3 regions of the Planococcus notacanthi genome follow, and region 2 is predicted to be linked to each of the others. Evidence: riboswitches for the same ligand, from Rfam matches in the RefSeq annotation. Region 2 holds a riboswitch; each other region holds the start of a gene.
The links. Region 2 has a riboswitch for thiamine pyrophosphate ahead of thiT (energy-coupled thiamine transporter ThiT). Riboswitches for the same ligand answer to the same signal wherever they lie in the genome.
Positions count from the first base shown of each region.

Region 1: linked by a shared signal. The riboswitch ahead of tenA (thiaminase II) and the one ahead of thiT (energy-coupled thiamine transporter ThiT) in region 2 are both predicted to bind thiamine pyrophosphate.
Region 3: linked by a shared signal. The riboswitch ahead of QMA01_RS04010 (YkoF family thiamine/hydroxymethylpyrimidine-binding protein) and the one ahead of thiT (energy-coupled thiamine transporter ThiT) in region 2 are both predicted to bind thiamine pyrophosphate.

Region 1 is NZ_JASDCQ010000002.1:405,747-409,939, forward strand. It holds gene QMA01_RS09500 (ABC transporter substrate-binding protein) at 1-31, opposite strand, end outside; gene QMA01_RS09505 (ABC transporter ATP-binding protein) at 291-1,415, shown strand; TPP riboswitch at 1,437-1,540, shown strand; gene tenA (thiaminase II) at 1,661-2,344, shown strand; gene thiM (hydroxyethylthiazole kinase) at 2,346-3,131, shown strand; gene thiD (bifunctional hydroxymethylpyrimidine kinase/phosphomethylpyrimidine kinase) at 3,128-3,973, shown strand; gene thiE (thiamine phosphate synthase) at 3,957-4,193, shown strand, end outside.
Region 2 is NZ_JASDCQ010000006.1:42,116-46,308, forward strand. It holds gene QMA01_RS16570 (tryptophan-rich sensory protein) at 85-819, shown strand; gene map (type I methionyl aminopeptidase) at 930-1,682, opposite strand; gene thiT (energy-coupled thiamine transporter ThiT) at 1,839-2,420, opposite strand; TPP riboswitch at 2,518-2,616, opposite strand; gene QMA01_RS16585 (M20 family metallopeptidase) at 2,763-3,836, shown strand; gene QMA01_RS16590 (SGNH/GDSL hydrolase family protein) at 4,117-4,193, opposite strand, start outside.
Region 3 is NZ_JASDCQ010000001.1:827,709-831,901, forward strand. It holds gene QMA01_RS03995 (energy-coupling factor transporter transmembrane component T family protein) at 1-19, opposite strand, end outside; gene QMA01_RS04000 (ABC transporter ATP-binding protein) at 1-1,430, opposite strand, end outside; gene QMA01_RS04005 (ECF transporter S component) at 1,423-2,004, opposite strand; gene QMA01_RS04010 (YkoF family thiamine/hydroxymethylpyrimidine-binding protein) at 2,006-2,596, opposite strand; TPP riboswitch at 2,685-2,790, opposite strand; gene QMA01_RS04015 (vWA domain-containing protein) at 3,134-3,850, shown strand; gene QMA01_RS04020 (MFS transporter) at 3,912-4,193, opposite strand, start outside.

The DNA.
Region 1 (4,193 bases), on a different contig from region 2:
AACCAATTAAAAACAAGCGTTTTTTCTTCATTTCTTCCTCTCCTTTTCTGTTTTGATGGGCACAAGCTGGGGTATCTATAGAATGCATTAACTTCGACTTCCGAAGATTTAAATGGAATGCCCCAATAGCTCTTTTAGATTCGTTCCCCTTTCTAAAGGATTAAAAATCCCTCTAAACAAGCTTTTGCAGCAAGAACTCGCAATGTGAGTGCGTTTACATGATAATAAAAATTTGTAATTGACGGACAATTAACTATACTTAAGAAAAACATTCAAAAGGAGAATGCGGAATGGCAGAGATCAAAATCGAAAAGCTCGGGAAAAGATACGATAATGGTGCTCTTGCTGTATCAGATTTTAACCTGAATATCCAGGATGAAGAGTTTATCGTCTTTGTCGGCCCGTCAGGATGCGGGAAATCCACGACTCTCCGGATGATTGCAGGCCTGGAAGAAATAACAGAAGGTGAGTTTTTTATAGACGGCAAACTCATGAATGAAGTCCAGCCGAAAGAACGTGACATTGCGATGGTTTTCCAGAATTATGCCCTTTATCCGCATATGACCGTGTATGAAAATATAGCTTTTGGATTGCAGCTGCGAAAGTTCAAGAAAGCGGAAATCAAGCGGCGTGTCAATGAAGCCGCCGCTATTCTGGGATTGGAAGATTATTTAGACAGAAAACCGAAAGCATTGTCAGGCGGACAGCGGCAGCGTGTAGCTCTTGGGCGTGCGATTGTCCGTGACGCCAAGGTCTTCCTGATGGATGAACCTTTATCCAACTTAGATGCCAAACTGCGCGTTCAGATGCGTGCCGAAATCGTTAAGTTGCACAGACGGTTGAAAACCACAACTATATATGTAACCCATGACCAGACAGAGGCCATGACGATGGCTTCTCGAATCGTGATTATGAAGGATGGGCTGATTCAGCAGGTCGGCTCTCCAAAAGAAGTCTACAATTTTCCTGAAAACCGGTTTGTGGGCAGTTTTATCGGTTCTCCTGCCATGAATTTTTTTGAAGGAAGAATTGATAAGGGACGTTACGTGATGGGGGACAAAATGCTGGACATCCCACCACAGATGATGGAAATGCTGAAAAATGAAGGCTATGAAGGAAAATCAGTTACGCTGGGAATCCGGCCGGAACATATTCATGTGAACAATGAAGATCTGTCGAATATTCCAACCAGTGAGTTTGAAGCAGTCATCACGGTTTCTGAACTGACAGGAGCAGAAACGATTCTTCATGCGGTTTATGCCGAACAGGAATTCATTGCTCGCGTAGAAGCTACCACGACTATCGAGCCGGGCCATACGGCAACGCTTGCATTCGATATGGCTCACGTCCACTTCTTTGATGATGAAACGGGAAATCGGATAAAAGCTGTAGAATTTTCTGAATCTATGCTATAGTGATTTCGAAAACACAAATAAAAACACCACTAGGGGAGCCGGATATCGGCTGAGACAGGCATAAGCCTGGACCCTTCGAACCTGATCTGGATCATACCAGCGGAGGGAAGTGGCGACCGTCTGCTATTTTCTTTTACAATCGCAAACGCCGCTTCCCTTTGCCGGGAAGCGGCGTTTTTATTTTGTGAAAAAAGTTGCAGTGCTTAGCCACTTGCAACTGGATATAGAAAAAGGGAGATGGAGAAATGACATTTTGCAAAGAAGTAAGAAAAGAATGCGACAGCCTGTGGCAGGCAAGTTTCGATCATCCGTTTGTGAAAGGCATAGCAGATGGAACCTTGCCGATCGACAGATTCCGTTTCTATGTTATGCAGGATGCCTATTATTTATCGCACTTTGCGAAAGTGCAGGCGCTTGGTGCATCAAAGGCCAAGGATCTGGAAACGACACAACGTTTTGCATTCCATTCTGCACATACTTGCAGTGCTGAGCTGGCATTGCATGAATCGTTCATGGAAATTTTGGAAGTCACTAAAGAAGAGTGGGCTGCTTTTGAACCGTCTCCAACTGCATATGCCTATGTTTCGCATATGTATCGTTCGTCAGAAGGCGATCTGGCCGATGTGTTGGCCTCTATTTTGCCTTGCTACTGGCTTTACTTTGAAATCGGTGAACGTTTGAAACATGCCAAACCGGACCACCCTATTTATAATCGGTGGATTGAAACATACGGTTCCGATGAGTTTGCTTCACTTGTCAACGAACAGATTTCGCGCATGGACAAGCTGGCGGAAGGACTGCCGGAAATACGGAGGCAGGAACTGAAAAATCATTTCCGGAAAAGCAGCTACTATGAATGGAATTTCTGGGAACAGGCATGGAAAAAAGAATCCTGGGCATTAGAGTCTATTAAAGAAGTAGGTGTGTAACATGTTCAGCCAAATAAAACGTGAAAATCCGCTGATCCATTGCATCACCAATCATGTAGTTTCGAATTTTCAAGCCAATGGCCTATTGGCGATCGGCGCTTCTCCGATCATGGGAGAAGCGCCTGAAGAAGCAGCTGAACTTGCCCGTTTGGCGCAGGCCTTGTCATTGAATATCGGAACCTTGCATGCAGAATCGCTGAAAAGCATGCTGACAGCCGGAGAGGCGGCCAACCGGCTGGGTATTCCTGTCGTACTGGATCCTGTCGGGGCAGGAGCAAGCAATTTCCGGAAGAAGGCTGTAAAAGAAATTTTGGACCTGGTTGACGTTAGCGTCCTTCGGTGCAATGCAGGAGAGCTCGCAGCGGTAGCCGGGAAACAATGGCAGTCGAAAGGTGTGGATGCAGGAGAAGGGCTCCTGGAAGTCCGGGAGCTTGCCGTCACCACTGCAAAAAGATTTAACTTTGTGGTAGCGGTCACTGGAAAAACGGATATTGTCACTGATGGAAAACAAGTGATTGAAATTCCTTTTGGAGATCCGATCATGGCTTCGATTACCGGTACGGGTTGTTTGCTTAGCAGCATTGTGGCTGCTGCGATGGCAGTCCGGCCAGAAGACCCTGTAAAGACTGTCAGCAACGCATTGCGTTTTTATGCAATCGCCGGTCAGCTGGCTGCGAAATCAACGAGTCTTCCGGGAGATTTTCAAGCGGCTTTCATTAATCGTTTGGCCAGCCTGACGGATAGCGGTGTGGAAGAACAGATCTATTTACAGGAGGGATTACGATGAGCAGAATTCCGCAGACTTTAACAATTGCCGGATCGGATTCCGGAGGAGGTGCGGGCATCCAGGCAGATTTGAAAACGTTTCAGGAACTGGGAGTTTACGGAACGTCTGTGGTCACCGCCGTGACTGCCCAAAATACGACAGGAGTCACCGCCATTTATCCCATGTCTGCCCAAGCCGTGCAAACGCAATTAGAAGCTGTCGGCAGCGATTTTAAAATAACCGCTTTAAAAACCGGCATGCTGTTCAATCCGGAAATCATCAAAGAAACTGCTGCCGCGATCCAGCGATTCAACTGGAGGAATGTGGTTGTGGACCCGGTGATGATCGCCAAAGGAGGAGCCAATTTACTGCAGCAGGAAGCAGTGGAAGCATTAAACCGCCATTTGCTGCCTGTGGCTTTACTGGTCACGCCAAACATCCCGGAAGCAGAAGTGCTGACAGGCATCCCCATTACAGATGTCTCGAGCCGCCGCCTGGCTGCTGAAGAGATTCTGGCAATGGGAGCCAAGTCAGTTGTCATTAAAGGCGGACACGGAACAGATCCGCAGTATGCTGAAGATTACTTGCTGCAGGCAAATGGGGAATCGCTGCTGTACCGCTCAGCGCGGATTGCGACTGGACAGACACATGGCACCGGCTGTACATTTGCGGCGGCAGTGACCGCGCAGCTGGCTAGAGGGCAAGAATTGCAGGATGCAATCCATACAGCCAAGCAATTTATTCACGCTGCACTCAGCGAGCCCTTGAATATCGGCTCAGGCCATGGGCCGACTAACCATGCTGCGTATAAAACGGTGTTAGCCGAAAGCAAGGAGGCTGCGAACATTGAAATTTTCCGATAAGCCCTCCATTTATTTTATTATGGGATCCAGGAATTCAGGAGACCGCAATCCTTTTGAGGTATTGAAAGCGGCGTTGGAAGGTGGAATCACACATTTTCAGCTGCGCGAAAAAGGTGAGGGTGCATTATCGGGCACTGAATTGCTGGCGTTTGCTTTGCGTTGCCAACTATTATGCAACCATTACAAGGTCCCTTTCATTATTAATGATTCAGTCGAACTG
Region 2 (4,193 bases):
CGCCATTTTTAGGGAATCTTTTGGAAATGGTTAATTGTTGATTGAAACGGCTACAGGTATACTGAAAAGAAGGAGGGATTTCGCATGATTCGTATTTTGCTTATGACAATCGCTTTTCTCGCCGTGATTGTCACAAATGCTCTAGCAAACATTTTGCCGCTGAATGGCCAAACAACCGGCGAAATTTCAAACCGGATTCTGGTCCTGTTTACGCCAGCCGGTTATGTATTTTCAATTTGGTCTATTATCTATCTATTGCTGGCGATTTGGATCATCGCTTTCTGGGTGAATTTAAGAAAGGGACAAACCCCTTCATCTAAAATTGTCTTGTTCTTTGTTTTGAGTTGTGTCTTTAACATCAGCTGGCTGCTGCTTTGGCATTATGAATTTTTCATCTGGTCCATCGCCGCGATGCTCGGCTATTTGGTGGCATTGATCGCCCTTTACCTGCAATACAGCAACTCGGAAAGAAAGTTCACAGAACGGCTGCCGATTTCAGTTAACATGGGATGGATCAGTGTGGCAACCATCGCCAACATCAGCTTTGTGTTGACCTACCACAATTGGGGCGGCTGGGGGCTCAGTGACCAGCTGTGGACCGTCATCATGTTGACTGTTGCAACTGCGCTGGCACTGCATATCCGTTTCCATCATTTCGATATTCCCTTTGCACTGGTCTTTATCTGGGCGTTTATTGGAATCGCCGTTAAACACGGTACAGGTGAAATGCTGGTGACAACTGCTGCCTTGTTCTTGAGTGGCGTTATATTAACCGGTGTTCTATTAATTAAAAAAAGAACTGCCGAGGCAGTTCACTGATTCGGTAGACAAACTCCGTTTTACGAGTTTGTCTACCGTTTTTTATTGGCTTGAAAACGGCAAAGGAATCCGGATAAAACCCCGAATCCCTTTTTCGATTTATGCGCCAGTTATTTTTCCAGTTTAGTCAAAAGAATCGGTTCGCCTTTTGTCACAAGCACAGTATGCTCGATTTGCGCAACCAATGACTGGTCCGGTGTGATGAATGTCCAGCCGTCTCCTGATTCCACGATATGTTCAGCTTTCTGTGAGATAAACGGTTCTACTGCAAGTACCATGCCTTCTTTCAGGATGGTCGTTTCCCATGCATCATAATAGTTCAAAATGTGCTGAGGAGCTTCATGCAGTGATTTCCCGATGCCATGGCCAGTCAGGTTTTTAATGACAAACAAGCCTTGTTCTTTTGCTTCACGTTCCACTGCCTTGCCGATTTGGTTGAGTTTAGCGCCGGCTTTGACTTTTGTCATCGCACGGTCGAACGCAGATGCGGCTGCTTCACATATTTTTTCTTTATCCGGATGCCCTTCGCCTACAACAAAGGAAATTCCCGTATCAGAGAAATATCCTTCATATGAACCAGAAACATCGATATTTACGATGTCACCATCCTGGATAACGCGATTGCCTGGAATGCCGTGCGCCACTTCTTCATTAACGCTGATGCATGTATATCCTGGGAAATCATATTCTGATTTCGGACCGGAAACTCCGCCCAGCTCCTCGAATAATTTACCGCCCAAGTCGTCAATTTCCTTGGTAGTGACTCCAGCTTTGGTTGCTGCTTTCATCGCCTCGCGAATTTCAGCCACCATTTGGCCGGCTTTTTTCAGCATTTCAATTTCTTTATCAGTAGTTGCTATCATCAATGACCCTTCTTTCAAGCTTTTCTATTCAAGAATTATACCACAAAATTAAACTGGAGGCTTCTTGGCGGATTTGAAAAAACTAGCAAGCAAGCTCGAACTCCTAAACAGAAAAGGGCTTTCCGGAATGAATTCCCGGAAAGCCCTTTGCTTGTGTTAATTCGTATTAGCGGCATCCACTAATCTGGGTGCAGCGGCAAAAAGTGCGGCACAGACAAAAGCGGCAAGCAAGAATACAGGTATCATGTAGGTAGCATTATAGATCGCTGAATAGATGACCACATTGCCTTCAGCAAACATACCGAAAAACAGGATTCCTGTGATGACGTGAACCAAATAACGCAACACCGATGCAATCAACACCCCTGCGACAATAGCGGCCAACATCTTGCCGGTTTGCTTGGCATGCGCATGCTGCAGATACTTGGTGCGCATGACACCAGCCAGTCCTACGACACCGTAAGCCAGAAGATAATCCAATAAAACCTGCATGACAACAAATCCGAATGATAAAGGCGCGACAGAAATAAAGCCCGAAACAATCTGCAGCAACCCCACCAATATTCCCGTCAGTACACCGGCAGCGACCCCTCGCCTAAATGCAATTAAAATAATCGGGATCATCACCAGACTGACCGAACCTCCCTGCGGCATCCGGAAAGAAACAAAATCCAATACAAATCCAAGAGCTGCAAAAATGGCAATCTCCATCATCAACAATACTTTTTTATTTCTCATGACTTCCTCCTTAATGTGTTGTGCACATCACCAGAAGGGCCGTGAATAAAACCATATTAAAAACGGCGTCAGGACAGAGCCTGGCGCCGTTGTAAGAGCCGGTTTCCATCCACATCCCTGCGCAAGTGTTAACTTACAGGTTCAAAGGGTAAGAACAGATTGTTCACTCTCAGCTAAAGCTCCCCTTGTGGTGTATACAAATATTTATTCAGTCACCTGTATTGTACACAAGGCCTCTTTCTAATGCAAGACTGTTTTAAGTAGCTCTGACAGGGTAAAGTGATGGTAGTGAAAAAATCCGAAAGGTGGTGGAGGCAGCCGGGATTCTGGGTTGCCGAATGAATGATTGAATTATTGAAGGAATTGATTAAAATTCAAAGTGATACAAAAGAAGCAGCAAATGAAGCTCTCCTTTTTTGTGCCGACTGGCTGAAACAAAAAGGAGAAATGGTTACTGTCCACGACAATAAAGGCTACTTGATGCTCACTGCTGAGAAAGGACAAGGCAATGAGACCATTGTTTGGAATGGCCATGTCGATGTAGTTCCTGGCCATAAAGAACAGTTTGTGCCAGTCGAAGAACAAGACCGCATTTACGGACGCGGCGCAGCTGATATGAAAGCGGGTGTTGCAGCAATGATGCAAGCCTTTATTGAACTGGAGCCTAGCGGTTTGAACCGAAAAGTTCAATTACATATTGTCACCGACGAAGAGATCGGTGGCCGCAATACATCTAAGTGGTTGGTCGAGCAAGGCTTCCATGGTGATTTTGTTATTTGCGGAGAACCGACAGGCTTAAAAGTCGGATTGCAGTCGAAAGGGATTTTACGAATGGATATGGTTTTCAAAGGCAAGCCTGCACACGGCAGCCGCCCTTGGGAAGGCATCAATGCCATCGAATCCGCTATGAAATTCCATATGGCTGCAACAGAGCTGCCATTCCGGAAAGAATCTACTGAGTATTATGAGCAGCCATCGGTGAACCTGCCGATCATTAAAGCAGGAGACCGTTATAACGTGGTGCCTGAAACGTGCGAAATGTCTTATGACATCCGTTTTATGCCTGGACAGGATAAAGAGGAAATCGTTCGGCAATTAGCAGAATTAGCTGAAACCTTGAACATCGACATGGATTATAAAGCTTCAGGTTCAACACCTGCGCTGACAACAACAAAAGAAAACCCATTTATCCAGACTCTGCAAAAAGCGATTCTCGAAACGACTGATAAAGAAGCCGTATTATTCGGCCAGCACGGTGCAGCCGATACACGGTATTATGCAGCCGTCACCGGCGGCGAAGGTGCCATTGAATTTGGACCAAGTGGAGATGACTGGCATGGCAACGCCGAGTATGTCTTGATTTCCAGCGTCCATGAATACAAAGACATTTTGTTGGCACATGCGCAATCAGCGTAAAAATGTTTGCACACTGCCTGATTCGGGAAAATACTAATTACTAACCCTATGATTGGAGAGATTTATATGGCAATTGGACGACTAGTGAAATCCGCGATAAAATATGGCCCCATCGCTTATCCGATTATCCGTAAAATATTAAATAAAAGAAAACAAGGAAAAGCTGGGCAACCAGCTTCTACACAGCAACCTCCGACGCGTGGAAAAAAACGCTAAATTAAAAAGTTCCGGCATGAAACTCATGCCGGAACTTTTTTATGCGACAAAGGCTTTTGCTTTTCTAGAGATAAGGCAAAGCTTCCCGCAAAGCCAGGTAACCGGTCGGACTGCCAGCAGATGGCCGTAGGGCTGTCTCTT
Region 3 (4,193 bases), on a different contig from region 2:
CATGCAAAAGATTCCGCAAGACGGGCCACTCCTTTCGGCGCCAGCAAATGATGCTGTTCCAACAGTTCTTCGTTATGCCAAACATCTTTTGCAGCAAACTTGCCGGTCAATTCGCCGTCTTTGATGAGCAGCACCGAATCAGCCAAGCTCGCCGCAAATTCCATGTCATGTGTAATGATCAGAAAAGTTGCCCCTTCTTTGGCGCGCTGGTCAATCAAAGCAAATAGTTCAAGCAACGCAGCTGTATCCTGTCCGGACGTGGGTTCATCCATCAACAGCACTGGCCGTTTATCCGCGAGCATGGCCGCTATCGCTACGCGCCGTTTTTGCCCATGGCTAATGGCAAATGGATGGGCCTCCTGAATTTCCTCAAGACGCAGACTATCCATCAATTGGGTTAACTCGAAGAGGGTGGAGGCTCCAGAAAAAGCGACTTCCTGGTGGACGCTTTGCGTCAGAAACAGGTATTCCGGCGATTGCGGCACATAGCCGATGCCATCCGATTCTACCTTTCCGCTCGTCCGTTTATAGATGCCGCACAGCGATTTTGCCAAAGTCGACTTGCCGCTGCCGTTCGGTCCGGCAATCACCACCACTTCGCCACGGCTGACGGAAAAAGACAGCGGTGCAAGCAGTTGCCGATCTTTGATTGTGACAGAAAGCTTTTCTGTCTGTAAGGCCACTTCCGACTGGCAACTGGACTGCCGTTTAGGAAATGAAACCGGCTGCCGCGGGATGAATGGGTGGTCTGTGTCTATAGCGCCATTACAGCCCAATTGAATTTCTCGCCCGAAAAACGTGCCCCAGCTATCGAGACGATGCTCGACCGCAACAATAGTCAGGTTGGACTGCTGCTGAAGTTCTTCCAGCCATTCGACAAATTGTTTGGCAGTATAAGGGTCAAGGTGAGACAAAGGCTCATCAAGCAATAAAACCTCCGGATCCATGATCAATGCGCAAGCGGTTGCCACGCGCTGTTTCATTCCTCCGGATAGAGATTGGATAACAGAATGGCGCAGGTGTGAAAGTCCAGTGGCTTCCAAAACGGTGGTGATGCGCGGTTCCATCTCAGCAAGCGGTGCATGCAGATTTTCCAGTGTGAATGCCAGTTCTTCTTCAACGGTCGGCATACAAAACTGGGAATCAGGATCCTGAAAAACAGTCGCGATGCGGTGGTTGATTTCACCTGGCGCATAATCGACCGCAGGTTTCCCGAACAAACGGATTTCTCCGTCTACCAGACCATCGCAGTTATCGGGATAGAGGCGATTGAGCAAATACAATAAAGTGCTTTTTCCGCAGCCGCTTGGACCGGAGATGACCAGCCGTTCACCCTGCTCGACTGAAAAGGAAATGCTTGTTAAGGTTTTTTCGTCATCTTCCGGAAAGCGGAAAGAGAGGTCCGTTAAAGAGAAAATCTCTTCAGGCATTCACATCACCTTTTTTCGTGCGTGCAATTGCATAGCCGCGGAGCGAACCGGTCGCAAGCAAGGCATCGCCAATATACTTGCCGCCGATTCCAGCGATAACAGCACCGCTGAGGACACGGATGGTGAACATCAACGCAACGAATGACGGATCCAGTGCCGCATAGCCTGAAACGAAATAACCGTAGACAAAGCTGAAGACGGCCGATCCAATACCTGCAAGCATAAGGACAAGGATATTGAAATGCTTATAGCCGGTCAATGCAAACGCGGCTTCAGCACCAAGCCCTTGGATAACGCCTGACAAGATCAGACGGGGACCGACGGCATTGCCGATCAGCACTTCAATGGCAGCAGCCATGGTTTCGGACAAAACCGCAGCTCCGGGTTTCCGGATGATATACATGCAGATGATCGAGACGATGAACCAGATGCCAAACATCCATTCATAGGCAATCGGCCCAATCAGTGCGGCCCAAATGTTTGCGGCGTGGAGAAACAGTAAGTAAACGATACCGAAGACTACTGCAAACAGGGACATCAAGACCACTTCTTTTAATTTCCATGATTTCAGCATATTAAGCGCCTCCATGGGACGGGCTGTTGATGCTCATTGATACCGTCATCACCAAATGGCGATGTTCGTCTGAACGGGCATTGGTGAATGCTTCTTCGTAAAAAGCGAAGACATCATGGATATCGCCGTGTATGCCGCTTGCGTAATGCATGGAATCGTTGAAGACCCCTTGTTTTTTGGCACGGTCGACTTCCCGGTAGATGACGGCCATATAATCCGGATTGTTCATCGGATACAGCGCAAACTGGGAAGACACGTATTGTTTGGTGGCATCGGTGTTCAACAATTCATCGTCTTTTTCCAAGTAGACGTCCCCTGATGAATCGCCTGGGCAGCCGATCGAGAAGGTGCCGGACAATGCGACATGTTTACCAGTTTTTGCAGCATGCAAAGCTAATGCCTTTGCGACATTGAATACGTGATTCTGTTTGCCGCGAATGACTGTCGAAACGTCATCGGTGTGCATCCAGACGTTTGAAGTGTCCGTTTCGTTCAATGCTCCTTTAATGACTTTGATGAAATCGCCGGTCATCGGATGAAGCGAAAAGCGAAATCCGACAATCGGGCTGGTACCGCATTGCCATGGTTCCATATCAACATTCCTCCTAAAAATTTGCACAAAAAAGACCGCATCCGTGAAGATGCAGCCATAATCTACAAATAACCAAAAGGAATTATTTCAGAAATGCGCCGCACTTCCTCACGCAGGTATTATCCTGATCGAGTTATAAGGGATCGAAGCTTGCGCTTGCATCTCAGCCATAATGGGCACCCCTAGTGCAGTAAACGGTATGCGGTTTTTGTGTTCGGGTTGTTCCCGATGGGTTTAGTGTAGAGGAAGTGGTGGAGGATGTAAAGGGGAGATTAGAAAGATGTGCTCATTAGTCATTTATGTTGGGATTCTGAAATCGCTTCGGTCGCTTTGGGCATGGCTCCCGCCCAGTCCGTGGACACGCCGGTGCTTTGAGTAGTAAAGTCAGTTTTTTTTATTATCTAGAGTTATCTCCTCACTTCTCGATATTTATTTAGTAAAAGAAATAAGTTTAGAACACTATTTTTCCAATATTTTCTTCTTAAGTTTGTAGATTTTCGTTATACTGGAGTCATTATGACTAGAGGAGGCCAATTGATGAGTACCATTTCCCTTAAAAAGAAAACAGCGAGCATTGTGCTGGAGAAAAAACAATTGACCGGTGTTACAGCTAAAGTCGGCATTGTCTTGGACATTACAGGATCGATGCGGAAGCTGTATCGTGACGGCGTCGTGCAGGAAGTTGTGGAGCGGGTGCTGGCAGTAGCGAGCCAGTTTGATGATGACGGCGAGCTGGATATCTGGGTGTATGACAACGAATTTTCCCGTTTGCCGGCAGCGACAGAAGAGATTTTCATGGGCTACGTAGAAAAAAACATCCTGTCCAATGACAGTGTCCACAAGTTCGGGCGAAACGACGAACCGAAAGTCATGAAAGATGTGATTCAGAAATACACGAAAGAAGAGCCAAGCGATGTGCCGGTTTTTCTGGTCTTCATCAACGATGGCGGATGCAAAGCCGGCATTAAGAAATTCATTGTGGAATCGTCGACTCAGCCGATTTTTTGGCAATTTATCGGAATCGGGGATTCGAACTTCGATGTTTTGAGAAAACTGGATACGATGGAAGGCCGCTTCGTGGATAACGCGAATTTTTTCCATGTCCCGGACATCGAACAAGTGACGGATGAAGAACTATACAATCAAATGCTGAATGAATTTCCCGAGTGGCTGAAAGAAGCGAAGGAAAAAGGCATCTTGCGCAAAAAGCGAAAATCGCCTTTAAACTTTATTTTCCCGAATCGAAACAAATGAGTGAAGCAAAAAGATCCCCGGTGAAATCATTTGATTTCACCGGGGATCTTAGTTACTTAAGTTAATTTTGCTCATAACCGGCATTGAGTTTCCGGTTGTCAGCTTTTTGAACATCGCGGTTGATTGCCGGGCGCGTCAGCGAAAAGACGGCGCAGGCAAGGGCAATCAAGACGATTACAGCGCCAACCCAAGCGGTGCTTGAGACGGAGCCGGTTTGCGTCAAGGTGAAGCCGCCGATGGCAGAACCCAGCGCAATTCCGATCTGTAAGGCGGAGTTATTGAAGCTTTGCTGAATATCTGATGTGGCAGGGTCGGTTTCAATCAAATAGCTTTGTTGAGGCGG